Regions from separate parts of the Lysinibacillus sp. F12 genome, predicted to be linked through region 3. Evidence: riboswitches for the same ligand, from Rfam matches in the RefSeq annotation. Region 3 holds a riboswitch; each other region holds the start of a gene.
What was found. Region 3 has a riboswitch for thiamine pyrophosphate ahead of AC3CH7_RS08370 (ABC transporter substrate-binding protein). Riboswitches for the same ligand answer to the same signal wherever they lie in the genome.
Positions count from the first base shown of each region.

Region 1: another riboswitch for thiamine pyrophosphate. It lies ahead of thiW (energy coupling factor transporter S component ThiW); the one in region 3 lies ahead of AC3CH7_RS08370 (ABC transporter substrate-binding protein).
Region 2: another riboswitch for thiamine pyrophosphate. It lies ahead of thiM (hydroxyethylthiazole kinase); the one in region 3 lies ahead of AC3CH7_RS08370 (ABC transporter substrate-binding protein).
Region 4: another riboswitch for thiamine pyrophosphate. It lies ahead of AC3CH7_RS17460 (ABC transporter substrate-binding protein); the one in region 3 lies ahead of AC3CH7_RS08370 (ABC transporter substrate-binding protein).

Region 1 is NZ_JBYMLP010000001.1:1,212,021-1,216,637, forward strand. Features, by position in the region: gene AC3CH7_RS06120 (ABC transporter permease) at 1-407, shown strand, start outside; gene AC3CH7_RS06125 (ABC transporter substrate-binding protein) at 404-1,477, shown strand; gene AC3CH7_RS06130 (MFS transporter) at 1,966-3,162, shown strand; TPP riboswitch at 3,222-3,329, shown strand; gene thiW (energy coupling factor transporter S component ThiW) at 3,424-3,930, shown strand; gene AC3CH7_RS06140 (VWA domain-containing protein) at 4,007-4,617, opposite strand, start outside.
Region 2 is NZ_JBYMLP010000002.1:1,234,170-1,238,786, reverse strand. Features, by position in the region: gene thiI (tRNA uracil 4-sulfurtransferase ThiI) at 1-377, shown strand, start outside; gene AC3CH7_RS13190 (alpha/beta-type small acid-soluble spore protein) at 530-748, shown strand; gene thiE (thiamine phosphate synthase) at 819-1,460, opposite strand; gene thiD (bifunctional hydroxymethylpyrimidine kinase/phosphomethylpyrimidine kinase) at 1,450-2,274, opposite strand; gene thiM (hydroxyethylthiazole kinase) at 2,262-3,029, opposite strand; TPP riboswitch at 3,115-3,213, opposite strand; gene mbcS (acyl-CoA synthetase MbcS) at 3,401-4,617, shown strand, end outside.
Region 3 is NZ_JBYMLP010000002.1:275,144-279,760, reverse strand. Features, by position in the region: gene parE (DNA topoisomerase IV subunit B) at 1-589, shown strand, start outside; gene parC (DNA topoisomerase IV subunit A) at 586-3,024, shown strand; TPP riboswitch at 3,148-3,258, shown strand; gene AC3CH7_RS08370 (ABC transporter substrate-binding protein) at 3,414-4,409, shown strand; gene AC3CH7_RS08365 (thiamine-binding protein) at 4,411-4,617, shown strand, end outside.
Region 4 is NZ_JBYMLP010000003.1:709,496-714,112, reverse strand. Features, by position in the region: gene parC (DNA topoisomerase IV subunit A) at 1-1,436, shown strand, start outside; TPP riboswitch at 1,560-1,670, shown strand; gene AC3CH7_RS17460 (ABC transporter substrate-binding protein) at 1,826-2,821, shown strand; gene AC3CH7_RS17455 (thiamine-binding protein) at 2,823-3,116, shown strand; gene AC3CH7_RS17450 (ABC transporter permease) at 3,113-3,886, shown strand; gene AC3CH7_RS17445 (ABC transporter ATP-binding protein) at 3,861-4,610, shown strand; gene AC3CH7_RS17440 (TatD family hydrolase) at 4,600-4,617, shown strand, end outside.

The sequences.
Region 1 (4,617 bases), on a different contig from region 3:
CTTCAGTATTATTAGCACACGTAGCGTTTAGTGTACCGATTGTAGTGTTAATGGTTTTACCTAAATTGTTAGAAATGAATAAATCACTAATTGATGCAGCGTTAGATTTAGGAGCAACCAAAAAGGATGTTATGATGCGTGTCATTTTACCGTATATTCAGCCAGGTATTTTTGCAGGTTTCTTCCTAGCTCTTACGTATTCATTAGATGATTTTGCTGTGACATTTTTCGTAACCGGCAATGGCTTCAGTACATTATCGGTAGAAATCTACTCGATGGCTCGCGCAGGAATATCTCTCACAGTTAACGCTATTTCTGGATTAGTATTCTTTGTAACCGTTATCGTTGTGGTTGGTTATTACTTCATTACAAGTCGTACAAGCAAAAGAACGGAGGGACAACAATGAAGTCATTAATTCAAGCGACCATCGCTATCCTTGTTGTTTCTGCCCTTTTATTCTATGCTGCTGACGCCTTAAGTGCAGGTGGCGGTAAAAGTGGAAAAGACACTTTAACCATTTTTAACTGGGGAGAGTATATTGACCCTGATCTATTGAAGGAATTTGAAAAAGAAACAGGTATTCATGTCATCTATGAAACATTTGACTCTAATGAAGCTATGATGACAAAAATACAGCAAGGTGGTACAGCTTACGATATTGCTGTTCCTTCTGAGTATATGATTGAAAAAATGAAGGAAGATAATTTATTGATTCCTTTAGACAAAGCAAAAATACCGAATTTAAAAAATATCGACCCTTACTTTTTAGACTTACCATTCGATGATAACAATCAATATTCAGTTCCTTACTTTTGGGGAACAGTAGGGATTGTCTATAATCCAAAACTAGTTGGAAATTTAGATTTCTCTTCTTGGGACGATTTATGGGATCCTTCATTAAAAAGAAAAGTATTTTTAGTAGACGGTGCCCGTGAAGTGATTGGGATGGGGTTAAATAGTCTTGGACACTCCTTGAATTCATTGGATAACAATGAACTACGGGAAGCAACTGACAAATTGATTACACTTGCGCCCAACGTAAAAGCGATCATTGGGGATGAAATTACACCATTAATGATTAATAACGAAGCAACAGTAGCCCTCACTTGGTCTGGTCAGGCAGCAGACATGATGTTTGAAAATGAAGAGTTGGACTTTGCTGTTCCTGAAGAGGGCTCCAATCTATGGTTCGATAATATGGTTATTCCCAAAACATCGAAAAATATTGATGGTGCACATGCCTTCATCAATTTTATGCTAAGTGCAGAATCCGGTGCTCAAAATGCCGATTATGTTGGCTATTCAACGCCAAATATTGCTGCGATGGACTTAATGGACCCAGAAGTAGTTTCAGATGAACGCTACTACCCATCTGAGGACCAACGTGATACCTTAGAGGTATACAAAAACTTAGGTCCAGATTACTTAGGAAAATATAATGAACTGTTTTTAGAATTTAAAATGAGTATTCGATAATTTATAAAAGCGAATTGGTCTACAAACCAATTCGCCTTTTTTATTTAAGCATTCATTTGTATCGCTATATTTAGAAAGCAATTCTACTAGTAACCAGTTGTCGATCATACAATCCCCCTTCGTCTAGGTATCATCAATTTTTTCAAGATGCCAGCAATCTTTAGTTTTTCTTTATCCATAAAAAGACCTTGAATCTACGTCGTACGACACCTGCGCATTATAACTTCATCTTTAACTTTCATCTACACGGTTATAGGTAATGGCAAACGAAATTATTTATTTTCACTAGTTTTTTACTCTCCCTATTTCAAGTCTCTAGAAAAAGCAATTCTCTTCCTCACTCCACACCCCGAATTTTTATGAGATAAAAGCTTTTCTGGAAAATCATTCTACATATCGAACCAGTTACAGCAATCTCAACTATTAGCCAGCCATAATTCTTTATGATAGACTGTACTATATTTGATTACAAAAAGGGGGGCTTGTCGATGACCCAGCAGAAGTCCAATAAGGCGGCTTTGTATATTTTAATGTTTAACATGTTTATCGCAATGGGGAGTATTGGAATTATTATTCCTGTAATGCCTGAATATTTAAGAATATTTGGAGCAGCAGGACAAGTTCTAGGCATGCTTATTGCAACGTTCGCCTTAGCACAATTCGTATTTTCTCCAATTGCTGGGAATCTTTCGGACCAGTATGGGCGGAAAAATTTAATTATTTTCGGTCTTATACTAACAGGACTTGCACAAATCGGTTTTGGCCTTTCTACAGATGTATGGATGCTCTTTTTAGCACGTTTTTTAGGTGGCCTTGGCTCTGCATTTGTAGCACCTCCTATTATGGCTTTTGTAGCAGACGTGACAACTTATGAAGAACGCGGAAAAGGAATGAGTTTGTTAGGAGCTGCTATGTCTTTCGGCTTTATGATTGGCCCTGGAATTGGTGGTTTCCTTGCAAAGGTTAGCTTACATTTTCCATTTTTCATGGCGGGAGCTGCCGCCATTTTAGCGGCTATTTTATCTTACTTTTTATTACCATCTACAAAGCCAAATACTGCGCAAAATAGACAAAAGCAAGATAATCTGGTAAAACAGATGGCTCGCTCTGTACATATGCCTTATTTTGTTATGTTAATTATTATGATGGTATTCTCATTTGGGATTGCTAACTTCCAAACGACCTTATCACTATTTGTGACAGAGAAATTTAATTACTCACCTGGCGATATTGCCATCATTTTAGTTGTTGGTGGTGCGTTTGGGGTAATTGTACAAATGTTTATTATTACGCCACTCTTTAAACGGTTTGGTGAAATGAAAGTAGTTTTGGTCAATTTATTTATTGCGGCCGTTGCTATTTTCTTAATATTATTTGTTTCTGGTTTTGCACTAATATTAGTTGTTGCAACCATCTTCTCTACGGCGACAACGTTGATTCGTCCAGCTGTTAATACTCTCATATCAAAACTTGCAGAAAAAGAGCAAGGATTCGCAGCCGGCTTGAATAATGCCTATATGAGTCTAGGAAATATGATTGGACCCGCTTTGGCTGGTTTTTTATTTGACTGGAATATGAACAGTCCTTATATTTTTGGTGCCATTATCTTATTAGCTTGCTTCTTCCTTGCCCTGATTTGGACATTGAAAAAGGCGCCTCAGCTTATGCATCCAGATTCACATTAATAGGTAACTCTTATTGACTATTTATTGAAATATGTTACACTTCTAAAAAATAGAAAAATACTTACCACTAGGGGAGTCTTCTAAAGGCTGAGACGTATATGGTTATATACGGACCCTTCGAACCTGATCTAGTTCATACTAGCGGAGGGAAGTGGCGCTTCTTGCTATTTTCAGTGTATAAGCAAGGCCGCTTCCTGTCGTTTGAAGGAAGCGGCTTTTTTCATTTTCCTAGTGGCTAAAATGAAAAGGAGTACACCTAACATGTCTATTAGAAAATTAACAATTATGGCTTTATTAGTAGCGATTGCTATTGCAGGTTCTACTTTTATCTCCATTCCAACTGGGATTGCTCGTGCTTATCCGGTGCAGCACGCTATTAACGTAATAGGAGCCATTATACTTGGACCCGTATCTACAGTTGTAGTTGCCTTTGTTACGGCCATTATTCGAATCCTTACAGGGACAGGCTCTCTTTTAGCCATTCCTGGTAGTATTATTGGTGCATTATGCGCAGGGCTTGCCTATAAATATAACGGTAAAATTTGGTTTGCTGGTTTGGGTGAAGTGATTGGCACTGGTCTTCTAGCATCACTTGTAGCAGTGCCCTATGCAAAGGTACTAATGGAAACTTCCGTAGCAGCCTTGTTTTTTATGCCTGCCTTTTTAATATCAAGTACAATTGGAGCAATTTTAGGCATTTTAGTAGCTAGCAGTTTGCGAAAAACGGTGCTAGTAAGATATTTTAATCCTACTCTCTTTATTAAATAGTGTCGTGGAAGGATTTCTTTTTCCATGAATGTACAAAAAGCAGTGCGAAATTCGCACTGCTTTCATCTAAACTAAATTATTGGCGTTTTTTCATACCCTTTAATAGTTGTGCTACATTCGTGTCTTCTGCTTGTACAGGGAGATCCTCTACCAGTTGCTCCTTTTTCTTCGACTTCGTTAGGAAATTCCAGCCAAAGCGCCTTATTGTTATATCAATAAAGAATAAGAGCATACCTGCAAGGAGAAGCCATGTGGCAATGTTTTGACGATCCGCCCCTTGCTTTGTAAAGTCACGGAACACTTCTTGTGGTTCTTTTAAAACAGCACCACCTGTTTGTTCGGTTATTTCTTCTATTAATTTATCATTAACAGGAAGAAGTTCATATTCAGCGCTGTAAGGAACACTTAATCCCGCCTGATAAATCGTTTCCTTTTCATCAGCGATACGGAAGAAGATTAACCCCGGCTCAGCTTGTACCACAGCTCGCACCTGAGAGGCTGATATAGTTTCAAGCTGTGTGTCTAGCTCTTCACCCGCTTCATTAACAGCCACAATATCTAAAAATGCTGCTTCATTTGTAGGGTCTGTAATCATAAAGGATCCATCTGATTCTACTCTTACATCGTAGGCAACGTCATTATAACTTGGGAGCATTTGCGAAATAAGCGTTTGCCAAAATGTGCCCC
Region 2 (4,617 bases), 960 kb from region 3:
TCGGAGCTCTTGCGATTGTCACGGGAGAAAGCCTTGGACAAGTAGCGAGTCAAACACTTGAAAGCTTAACGGCTATAAATGCAGTAACGAATACGCCTATTTTACGACCATTAATTTCATCAGATAAATTAGAAATCATTGAGTTAGCTGAACAAATTGGCACCTATGAAACATCTATTCAGCCTTTCGAGGACTGCTGTACAATCTTTACGCCTGCTAGTCCTAAAACAAAGCCTAAGCTCGAAAAGGTTGAGCATTACGAAAGCTTTTCTGATTTTGATGAACTTATAGCACGTGCTGTCAAAAATCGTGAGGTCTATATTTTCCCTAAGAAAGAAGAAGAGCAACAGCAAGATAAGTTTGCTGATCTTTTATAAATCAAAAGTTCAAAAACCGTCTCAAATAGCCTATTTGAGACGGTTTTTTTTGTATAGTTCGGCAGATGCCAATAGAGGTACAATTTACCTTTATTTTTTTTGTATTAAAAATCTAATAACGCACATTCTATATTCACAAGGAGGTGAGAAACATGGCTTCAAACAACAACCGCAGTTCAAACCAGCTTGCAGTACCTGGTGTACAACAAGCACTTGATCAAATGAAATACGAAATTGCACAAGAATTTGGTGTTCAATTAGGGGCTGACGCTTCAGCTCGTGCTAACGGTTCCGTTGGTGGTGAAATCACTAAACGTCTTGTACAAATGGCAGAATCTCAATTAAAGGGTATGCCAAACAACAACCAATAAATGCTAAATAAGCATTTATAAACTTAAAACCAGTGACCGTAAAAGGCACTGGTTTTAGTTTGTTTAAAGATCATCTTTTTATGCGATTTAAAGACTTAAATATGGATACTGTTTGTTCAATATCCTCACTTTCACAGAGAGCAGAGATAACAGCAACTCCATCAGCACCAGCTTGAAAAACAATATCAGCATTTATCCCATTTATACCACCTATAGCCACGATAGGTAAGTTAGGCTGTAATTTGGAAGCCTTCTGTAAAAAATTGGTGCCACATGGTGGCTGTGCATCACTTTTAGATGTTGTGGCAAAAATAGGGCCGATACCTACATAATCAGCATGATGATCAATAGCTATTTGTAGTTCCTCCTGCGAATGTACGGAAACGCCAAGAATCCGGTTCGCCATTTTTTTCCGTGCAATGGCAATCTGTTCATCATCTTGTCCAATATGGACACCATCAGCACCAAGTCGTACTGCTAGATCCACGTCATCGTTAACAATAAACGGCACATGGTAATGTTGACATAATTGTTGACACTGGCGGGCAAATTGCTCATAAGCTAGTCCTGTTAATGCGTAAGGACCTTTTTCACGTAATTGAAACATGGTTATGCCAGCCCTCAGCGCTTTTTCGAGAACAACTAACGGCTCTTGATGGGAAACATTGCTTGTACCCATAATAAAATAAAGCTGTAAATCCTCACGTTTCAACTAACTTCACCTCGCAGGCACCATTATGCAGCCGATAAGCAAAATGATTTGTAGGGCCATGACCATTACCAATGGCTAAATCATGCATAATAGCTAATTGTATAAATTTTTTAGCTTCAATAACAGCTTTTTCAATTGTCAAACCTTGAGCAATAAAAGCAGTGAGAGCTGCTGAAAATGTACAACCTGTACCATGTGTGTTTTTCGTTGGAATACGAGGAGACTGCATGGAAAAATATTTGTCATTTTTTATAAATACATAATCAATCGCATATAACGAATTGGGGAGATGCCCACCTTTAATGATGACACAGTGAACACCTAGTTGGAAAAAGCATTGAGCGACCTTCTCCATATCAGAGAATTGATTTATTTTTCTTCCAGTAAGTGCCTCTGCTTCTGGTATATTTGGTGTCACAATTGTAGCAAGTGGTAGTAAAGAAATGCGCATGGCTTCAATAGCCTCTTGCTGCAATAAGTTTTCTCCACCTTTTGCAATCATAACTGGATCAACAATTAGTGGGATTTTTAAATCCTGTAAAATGTGTGCGATTGTCTGAATAATATCCGAGGAATAAAGCATCCCCGTTTTAATCGCAGCAATCGAAAAATCTTCTAGTAATGCATGAAATTGTTTTTCAACAAAATCAACTTCAATTGGGAAAACCCCTGTTACACCTCGTGTGTTTTGAGCAGTTAAAGCTGTAATAACTGAGGTACCGAAAACCCCTAATTCCTGGAATGTTTTTAAATCAGCCTGAATACCAGCGCCACCACCACTATCTGAGCCTGCAATTGTCGTTACAATATGCATGAAGCCTCACCCTCCTTTGAAAGACGATGAAGGGCATTTAGCAAAGCAATTTGAATATCCCCGATATCCTCTGTAAAGGCTGATGCTAGCTCAGCTGCTTTTTTGTAGTAAGTGAGGGTTTCCACTAATTGACTGTATGGATCTTCTCCTGAACAGTAGGCGGCTCCACATATAGCACTAAGTAAACAGCCTGTACCAGTGACTTCTGTCATTTGTGAATTTCCACCAGTTATCCATTGGCTCTGCACACCGTCTGTCATAAAATCATGTTCGCCTGTAACAATGACTATACAGTTGTAGCGTTGAGCCAATAATGTTGCTTCTGTTTCTATGTCAATAAATCCATCACCACTATCAACACCTTTTTGTTGCCATTCCACATTCACTAATGCCGCAAGTTCTCCCTTGTTACAGCGTATGACCGCAAATTGTATGTCTGTAAGTAATAGGTGTACGGTTTCCTTGCGATAAACTGTGGCACCTGCGCCAACTGGATCTAATATAACAGGAATACTAAGGGTATTTGCCTTTTTTCCTGCTAACAGCATCGCTTCCTTTGTTCGATCATTCAGTGTACCAATATTGATTAAAAGAGCTTCTGCAATGGCGACCATTTCTTCTACCTCATGGCTGTCATCAGCCATGACAGGAGAGGCACCTAATGCCAATAAGCCATTTGCTTGGAAATTAGCCACAACATAATTAGTTATACAGTGTATAAGCGGTTGTTGTTGACGAATCGTTTGAAAAATCATTTTAGTCCTCCTTCATGGGTGGACGTAAGCACGCAAAAAAGGCTCTTTTGTGTAAAAATGCACGAAAAAGAGCCTTTCATCTGAAAAAAAGATGTTCATTGCTCCCTACGTCAGTATTAACTAACAGGTTCAAAGGGTCAGGTTTTACCTTCTCAACTCTTTATGAGTCCCCCTGCAATCTTGCTTTTAGTTGACCAAAATGTACCATACTTTTCATATGTATTCAATAGCAAGTTTTCCTATCAACAAAACGTGACTGATGCCATATAGGTAAGTATGATAGTTGTCATGACTTTACTCAAATCAAGTGTAAACCATTGAAAATTCTAAGAAAGGAGTATAATGTGTCTTATCAAAAGGGGGCATTTGCCATGAAAAGACAAGAATTAGTAGCACCAGAATGGTATAACATAACTGATGAATTTGAAAAATATGCTAAGGATTCAACTAAAAATGCATTGATAATTTATGAAGAGCATTCTGATGTACAATTTATCACCTACGCACATTTACTTGAAAGAGCGAATCAGGCGGCACATGTCTTTACAAAAAATGGATTAACTAAAGGTGATGTCATTTTAGTGATGGTACCACGCTCAGTAGAAGCATACATTGTCTATATTGCTGCATTAAAAGCGGGTTTAACAATCATTCCAAGCTCTGAAATGCTAAGAACAAAAGATATTGAGTATCGTATTCATCATGCCGATGCTAAAGCAATTGTGGCCTTTGAGCCTTACATTCAGCAATTTGATCAAGTAGAAAATTTACAAGAGGTGCAGCTATTTGTTATTGGAAATGCTCATGAGCCATGGCAGCCATTGTTAGATATAATGCGAAAGCAACCAACAACTTACATAAGTTCTACACCAACAAAAAGTACAGACCATGCATTTTTAGCTTATACAAGTGGCACAACAGGAAATCCGAAAGCTGCAGTGCATACGCATAGCTGGGGCTATGCACATTTACGGACAACAGCTCCTCATTGGCTAGGAGTACAAGAAAATGATATTGTATGGGCAACCGCAGCACCAGGATGGCAAAAATGGATTTGGAGCCCGTTTCTCGCCATTTTAGGCAGTGGTGCCACTGCTTTTGTCTATAAAGGAAAGTTTGATGCGGCAACCTATTTAACATTGCTTGAAAAATTTAAAATGAATATCTTATGTTGTACACCGACTGAATATCGTTTTATGGCAGCACTTGACAATTTACAGGAGTATGATATCAGTTCAATTCGACAAGCTGTTTCAGCAGGTGAGCCCTTGAACAGTGAAGTTATAAAAAAATTCGCGGATACTTTTCATCTACAGGTGCGAGATGGTTATGGTCAAACAGAAAATACCTTACTGGTAGGGACTATGGTAGGTATGGAGGCAAGAGTTGGTTCGATGGGGAAGCCTACCCCTGGCAACACCGTTGAAATTATAGACGATTTTGGTGAGCCAGTAGCTATAGGAGAAGTAGGTGATATTGCCGTTCATCGAGAAACACCTGCACTCTTTAAAAGATATTTAAATGATCCAGAACGTACAAATTTACAATTTCGTGGTGATTGGTATATAACAGGGGATCGAGCTTATAA
Region 3 (4,617 bases):
CAAGCTACAAGATATTATGAAAAACGAAGAAATTTCAACGATTATTCATGCGATCGGTGCAGGTGTAGGTACAGATTTTGCTGTGGAGGATTCAGCCTACAATAAGGTAGTCATTATGACCGATGCTGATACGGATGGTGCGCATATTCAAGTATTGCTACTAACGTTTTTCTATCGTTATATGCGTCCGCTCATCGAGGCTGGAAAAGTCTTTATTGCGTTACCACCACTTTATAAGGTTTCGAAAGGAACTGGCAAAAAAGAAGTGATTGAATATGCTTGGACAGAAAACGATTTACAAAAGGCCATCAAACAAGTTGGAAAGGGTTACATATTACAGCGCTATAAAGGTCTTGGAGAGATGAATGCTGACCAGCTATGGGATACAACAATGAACCCTGACACACGGACATTAATTCGTGTCACTATCGAGGATGGTGCACGTGCAGAGAGACGTGTCACGACGTTAATGGGCGATAAAGTAGAGCCACGTCGTAAATGGATCGAAGCCAATGTAGACTTCGGTATGGAGGATGATGCTAACATTTTAGAAAATGAATTCATCCAACAAGAGGAGGGCCAAGCATGAGTAGTACAGAAAAGTTTCAAGATTTACCTTTAGAAGAAGTAATGGGTGACCGTTTTGGTCGCTATAGTAAATATATTATTCAAGACCGCGCGTTGCCAGATGCACGTGACGGTCTTAAACCAGTACAGCGTCGTATTTTATATGCAATGTTTACGGAAGGTAATACACATGAGAAACCGTTTCGTAAATCGGCTAAGACAGTCGGAAATGTAATCGGTAATTACCATCCGCACGGAGATAGCTCAGTCTATGAGGCGATGGTTCGTATGAGTCAGGATTGGAAAGCTCGCCATATGCTTATAGAAATGCATGGGAATAACGGTTCGGTTGATGGAGATCCACCAGCAGCCATGCGTTATACGGAGGCAAGACTTTCTGCAATTGCTGGTGAAATGTTACGAGATATTGGGAAGAAAACGGTTGAATTCGTGCCAAACTTCGATGACCAGGATATGGAACCAACTGTTTTACCAGCTCGTTTCCCTAATTTATTAGTAAACGGCTCTACAGGGATATCTGCGGGTTATGCAACAGATATTCCACCGCATGCATTAGATGAAGTGCTGGATGCTGTTTTGATGCGCTTAGACAAGCCTACTGTGACAGTGGATGAATTGATGACAGTTATCAAGGGTCCTGATTTCCCTACAGGCGGAATTATTCAAGGTGTAGACGGCATTAAAAAGGCATATGAAACAGGGCGCGGTAAAATTATTGTCCGTGCACAAGCTGTGGTCGAACCTATCAAGGGCGGAAAAGAGCAAATTGTCGTTACCGAATTACCATACGATGTGAATAAAGCGAATCTTGTGAAAAAAATTGATGAGCAACGTGTAGATAAACGCCTTGAAGGGATTGCTGAAATTCGTGATGAATCAGATCGTACAGGGTTACGTGTCGTTATCGAGCTGAAAAAGGATGTTCCTGGACAGGGGATTCTACAGTACCTATTTAAAACAACAGATTTACAAGTAGCTTACAATTTTAATATGATTGCCATTCATAATCGTCGTCCAACGATGATGACATTACCATTATTGCTGGATTCCTATATTACTCACCAAAAAGAAGTGGTCACAAATCGTTCTATATATGATTTACAAAAGGCAAAGGATCGCTCCCATATCGTGGATGGCTTAATTAAAGCCCTATCTATTCTAGACGAGGTTATTGCTACGATTCGTTCATCTAACGATAAGAAGGACGCCAAGCTCAATTTACAGGCGAAGTTCGATTTTACTGAGGTACAGGCAGAGGCGATTGTGAGCCTGCAATTATATCGTTTAACGAATACCGATATTACAGAACTCCGTCAAGAACAGGATGACTTAAACAAATTGATTGCCAAGCTAGAAGGAATTTTACAAAGCGAGGCCAAACTTGTACGCGTCATTAAACAAGAATTGCTAGATATTAAAAAACGTTTCACAGAGCCACGTCGCTCGAAAATTGAACAAGAAATAGAAGAAATTAAAATTACATTAGATGTCCTTGTTCCAAGTGAAGAGGTTGTAGTGACTGTCACGAAAGATGGCTATATTAAACGTACATCTACACGATCCCATGCCGCCTCCAACGGTCAAGATTTTGCGATGAAAGATTCCGATTACTTATTGTATGAAGCAAACTTAAATACACAACATCATCTATTGTTATTTACAAATAGAGGGAATTATATTTATCAGCCTGTTCATGAATTACCTGATATTCGCTGGAAGGACCTTGGACAGCATATTTCAAGTATTGTGCCAACAAGTGAAGATGAGTCGATTATTGCAGTCTATGGCTTTGAAACATTTGAACAGCCAAATATGTATATTTTAACTGCTACGAAAGATGGCCAAATTAAACGTTCGCCATTAGCAGATTATGCTGTGACGCGTTATTCGAAGCCAATTAAAACAATGAATGTTAAAGCGGGCGATGCAATGATTTATGCATCGTTTATAACTGATGATGCGGAACTGCTCTTAACAACTGATACGGCCTATGCCATTCGTTTCCCTATTGAAGAACTACCAGTTACTGGAGTGAAAACGGGCGGTGTTAAAGGTATTACGCTAAAAGATGGAGAAGCTTTAGTCGGGGTCAATGTCCTACAGCCAGACGAAACACAATATGTCGTTATTGTGACACAACGAGGGGCTGTAAAGAAAATGAATGTCGCAGAGGTAGAAATAGCAAGTCGTGCCAAGCGTGGACTTAAAGTCCTTACAGAATTAAAAGCAAATCCTCATCGAATTGTCGCTGTTATTCAAGCAACAGACGATGAGCAGGTTGTGATTGAAACTGAAAAAGGCATACAAGAGGTTATCGATGTCCATGCATTGACGCGCGCTGATCGCCATTCTAATGGTTCATTTAAAGTGGACATTGCAACAGATGGAGCCATCTCACATGTTTTAACGGCCAAAAAAGAACAAAAAACAAGCTAACATCATGCCCAGTCTCTATAAGTAGAGCTGGGCTATTTGTTTATAGTGGCACAACTATCCAAAATTAGCATCTTGTCATTTAAGATCAACTATGGGTATAATAAACATCGAAAAGTTCATAGCGAAAGAATGTAGGGGGGCTAGTTATGGCTAGCTGAGATTGTGTCCGATAGACACTGACCCTTTGAACCTGATTTGGCTCGTACCAGCGTAGGGAACATCTATTCAAAAAAGCAAATGTTTTGGAGATTGATTGCAATACGTCTGGGAGGAATCCTAGGCGTTTTTTTATTTTCTAAGCAATATCTTACCAACCGTATAATACGCTTTCTTCTGGTGACAACATTCATTCATGAACACTTTCATATTACAAACTGGGAGGACCTAGCATGAAAAAATGGTTATTTATCCTATTAGCTACTCTATTGACGTTAGTAGGCTGTAGCGACAAGGAGGACAAGCAGTCTGCTGATACAAAGAAAAAGGTATCAGTGGTACTCGATTGGACACCGAATACGAATCATACAGGATTGTATGTTGCGAAAAAGCTCGGTTATTTTGAAGAAGTAGGCTTAGATGTTGATATTATAATGCCAGGAGAGGCAGGAGCCGATCAGCTCGTAGCTTCTGGTAAGGCAGAATTTGGCGTGAGTTATCAGGAGGGCATTACACAGGCTCGTGTTCAGGATGTGCCACTTGTTTCGATAGCGGCCATCATCCAGCATAATACATCTGGATTTGCTTCTGTAGCGTCAAAGGGTATTACCTCTCCAAAGGACTTTGAAGGAAAAACATATGGGGGCTGGGGAGCACCTCTCGAACAAGCGGTATTACAATCATTAATGCAAAAAGAAAACGCTGATATTAATAAATTAGACATTGTCAATGCGGGAGATTTAGATTTCTTTACGATGATGAAAAAGGACATCGACTTTGCTTGGATTTATTATGCATGGACAGGTATTGAGGCAGAGCTTCGTGGGGAAAAAATTAATATGCTGTATTTAACGGACTATAGTGATCAGTTAGATTACTATACACCTGTTTTAGCAACCAATGAAAAAATGATTCAAAACAATCCAGACAGCGTCAAAGCTTTTGTTGCAGCTGCATCGAAGGGCTATGAATATGCCATCGAGCATCCGAATGAAGCGGCTGATATTTTACTAGAAGCGGCACCAGACTTAGATAAGGAGTTAGTGCATAAAAGTCAAGAGTGGTTGGCTGATAAGTATCAGGATGACGCTAATCAATGGGGGGAGCAAAAGCTTTCTGTGTGGGAAAACTATGCTAAATGGATGTCGAGTAATAAAGTGTTAGAGGGCGAATTTGATGCTAAACAGGCGTTTACGAATGAGTTCCTACCGAAAAAGGAGGCCAATTAACATGGCAAATTCATTAATCAGTGTCCAAATCATTCCAAAGACAGAGAAATACGAGGATGTCATTCCTTATGTGGATGCGGCCATTGCGGTTATTGATGCATCTGGTGTGAACTATGAGGTTCATCCCCTTGAAACAACAATGGAAGGTGAGCTTACAACGCTTCTTCAAATCATTGAAAAAATGAATGTTAAGATGGTCGAGCTAGGA
Region 4 (4,617 bases), on a different contig from region 3:
TTCATAATCGTCGTCCAACGATGATGACATTACCATTATTGCTGGATTCCTATATTACTCACCAAAAAGAAGTGGTCACAAATCGTTCTATATATGATTTACAAAAGGCAAAGGATCGCTCCCATATCGTGGATGGCTTAATTAAAGCCCTATCTATTCTAGACGAGGTTATTGCTACGATTCGTTCATCTAACGATAAGAAGGACGCCAAGCTCAATTTACAGGCGAAGTTCGATTTTACTGAGGTACAGGCAGAGGCGATTGTGAGCCTGCAATTATATCGTTTAACGAATACCGATATTACAGAACTCCGTCAAGAACAGGATGACTTAAACAAATTGATTGCCAAGCTAGAAGGAATTTTACAAAGCGAGGCCAAACTTGTACGCGTCATTAAACAAGAATTGCTAGATATTAAAAAACGTTTCACAGAGCCACGTCGCTCGAAAATTGAACAAGAAATAGAAGAAATTAAAATTACATTAGATGTCCTTGTTCCAAGTGAAGAGGTTGTAGTGACTGTCACGAAAGATGGCTATATTAAACGTACATCTACACGATCCCATGCCGCCTCCAACGGTCAAGATTTTGCGATGAAAGATTCCGATTACTTATTGTATGAAGCAAACTTAAATACACAACATCATCTATTGTTATTTACAAATAGAGGGAATTATATTTATCAGCCTGTTCATGAATTACCTGATATTCGCTGGAAGGACCTTGGACAGCATATTTCAAGTATTGTGCCAACAAGTGAAGATGAGTCGATTATTGCAGTCTATGGCTTTGAAACATTTGAACAGCCAAATATGTATATTTTAACTGCTACGAAAGATGGCCAAATTAAACGTTCGCCATTAGCAGATTATGCTGTGACGCGTTATTCGAAGCCAATTAAAACAATGAATGTTAAAGCGGGCGATGCAATGATTTATGCATCGTTTATAACTGATGATGCGGAACTGCTCTTAACAACTGATACGGCCTATGCCATTCGTTTCCCTATTGAAGAACTACCAGTTACTGGAGTGAAAACGGGCGGTGTTAAAGGTATTACGCTAAAAGATGGAGAAGCTTTAGTCGGGGTCAATGTCCTACAGCCAGACGAAACACAATATGTCGTTATTGTGACACAACGAGGGGCTGTAAAGAAAATGAATGTCGCAGAGGTAGAAATAGCAAGTCGTGCCAAGCGTGGACTTAAAGTCCTTACAGAATTAAAAGCAAATCCTCATCGAATTGTCGCTGTTATTCAAGCAACAGACGATGAGCAGGTTGTGATTGAAACTGAAAAAGGCATACAAGAGGTTATCGATGTCCATGCATTGACGCGCGCTGATCGCCATTCTAATGGTTCATTTAAAGTGGACATTGCAACAGATGGAGCCATCTCACATGTTTTAACGGCCAAAAAAGAACAAAAAACAAGCTAACATCATGCCCAGTCTCTATAAGTAGAGCTGGGCTATTTGTTTATAGTGGCACAACTATCCAAAATTAGCATCTTGTCATTTAAGATCAACTATGGGTATAATAAACATCGAAAAGTTCATAGCGAAAGAATGTAGGGGGGCTAGTTATGGCTAGCTGAGATTGTGTCCGATAGACACTGACCCTTTGAACCTGATTTGGCTCGTACCAGCGTAGGGAACATCTATTCAAAAAAGCAAATGTTTTGGAGATTGATTGCAATACGTCTGGGAGGAATCCTAGGCGTTTTTTTATTTTCTAAGCAATATCTTACCAACCGTATAATACGCTTTCTTCTGGTGACAACATTCATTCATGAACACTTTCATATTACAAACTGGGAGGACCTAGCATGAAAAAATGGTTATTTATCCTATTAGCTACTCTATTGACGTTAGTAGGCTGTAGCGACAAGGAGGACAAGCAGTCTGCTGATACAAAGAAAAAGGTATCAGTGGTACTCGATTGGACACCGAATACGAATCATACAGGATTGTATGTTGCGAAAAAGCTCGGTTATTTTGAAGAAGTAGGCTTAGATGTTGATATTATAATGCCAGGAGAGGCAGGAGCCGATCAGCTCGTAGCTTCTGGTAAGGCAGAATTTGGCGTGAGTTATCAGGAGGGCATTACACAGGCTCGTGTTCAGGATGTGCCACTTGTTTCGATAGCGGCCATCATCCAGCATAATACATCTGGATTTGCTTCTGTAGCGTCAAAGGGTATTACCTCTCCAAAGGACTTTGAAGGAAAAACATATGGGGGCTGGGGAGCACCTCTCGAACAAGCGGTATTACAATCATTAATGCAAAAAGAAAACGCTGATATTAATAAATTAGACATTGTCAATGCGGGAGATTTAGATTTCTTTACGATGATGAAAAAGGACATCGACTTTGCTTGGATTTATTATGCATGGACAGGTATTGAGGCAGAGCTTCGTGGGGAAAAAATTAATATGCTGTATTTAACGGACTATAGTGATCAGTTAGATTACTATACACCTGTTTTAGCAACCAATGAAAAAATGATTCAAAACAATCCAGACAGCGTCAAAGCTTTTGTTGCAGCTGCATCGAAGGGCTATGAATATGCCATCGAGCATCCGAATGAAGCGGCTGATATTTTACTAGAAGCGGCACCAGACTTAGATAAGGAGTTAGTGCATAAAAGTCAAGAGTGGTTGGCTGATAAGTATCAGGATGACGCTAATCAATGGGGGGAGCAAAAGCTTTCTGTGTGGGAAAACTATGCTAAATGGATGTCGAGTAATAAAGTGTTAGAGGGCGAATTTGATGCTAAACAGGCGTTTACGAATGAGTTCCTACCGAAAAAGGAGGCCAATTAACATGGCAAATTCATTAATCAGTGTCCAAATCATTCCAAAGACAGAGAAATACGAGGATGTCATTCCTTATGTGGATGCGGCCATTGCGGTTATTGATGCATCTGGTGTGAACTATGAGGTTCATCCCCTTGAAACAACAATGGAAGGTGAGCTTACAACGCTTCTTCAAATCATTGAAAAAATGAATGTTAAGATGGTCGAGCTAGGAGCCATTAATGTCATTACACAAGTAAAAATTTTATATCAACCAAATGGGATTACCATGGCTACATTAACGGAGAAATATCAGTCATGAAACGGGCATTACAAAAGGGAAGGACGATAATGTTTATCGCCTTCCTCTTATTCATATGGGAGCTTGTTGTGCATATCGCTGATGTTCCTTCCTGGCTCCTACCAGCACCAAGCATAATCTTAAAGGAAGGCTTTCAATCATATCAAACGTTTCTGCCACATGCCCTGGCTACTGTGGAATTAGCTTTACTTGGACTTGCTATTGGGGTTGGCTGTGGTCTAACCGTGGCGATTGTTTTGCATCGTTTTACTTTCATTCGGTCGTTATTTTATCCGATTCTCATTATGTCGCAAAATATACCCATTCTTGTATTGGCGCCGTTACTTATTATTTGGTTTGGCTTTGGCTTATTACCAAAGCTCATCATTATTTGTCTAGTATGCTTTTTCCCTATTGTCATTGCGGCAATGGACGGTTTTCGTCAAACAGCACCCGAGTTAAAGCATTACTTCGAAATGATTGGAGCAACGAAGGCCCAAACGTTTTGGAAATTAGAATGGCCACATGCCTATCCGGCAATTTTCTCGGGCATAAAAATTGCTGCTACCTATAGTGTAATGGGAGCAGTTATTGCGGAATGGCTTGGTGCAAAAAAGGGAATAGGCGTATACATGACCTTAGCACAATCTTCCTTCCGTACAGATCGAGTGTTTGTCGCCATTTTTGCGATTGTCTTGCTAAGCTTATTGTTGTTTAGTAGTATCCGCTTGCTTGAAAAATTAATGGTAAAGGGGAGAGGTTATCATGCTCAGCATTCAAAACATCGCTAAATCCTTTGACAGTCTACATGTACTTGACCATGTTTCCTTTGATGTCAAGGATGGTGAGTTTGTGGCCATAGTAGGACCATCTGGCAGTGGTAAGAGTACCCTTTTTCAATTAATTGGTGGGGTCTCTTTGGTTGATCAAGGGACGATTTTATTAAATGGAGAGGAGATTCAGCAAAAAAGAGGCGCAATTGGCTATATGCCACAGCAGCCTTGTTTACTTCCTTGGCGTACTATTTTAGAGAATGTAACAATTGTCGAGGAATTACAGCAAAATCCAAATGTTGAACGTGCAAAAGGTTGGCTTGAAAAGGTGGGGCTTGCTTCCTTTAGTCAAGCTTACCCATACGAGCTCTCGGGAGGGATGCAACAACGTGTGTCTTTTATCCGTGCCATTGTCAGTGATAAACCTATTTTATGTCTAGATGAACCATTTTCTGCGCTTGATGAATTTACAAGACTGGAAATGCAGGCATGGCTCCTATCCATTTGGGAAGAGCATAAAAAATCTATCTTATTCGTCACACATAGTATTGAAGAGGCCCTCTTTTTAGCCGATCGTATAATTGTTTTATCGAAACGGCCTGCAACAGTGAAAAAAGAAATGATTGTGCCATTTGAGCGCCCCCGCAAAGAAGAAATTCGTCATTCTGCCACATTCACAGCCTTGAAGCAACAGTTATTCACGTATTTACAGGAAGAAAAGGGGGATTTGAATGTTGATTGATGCCCAT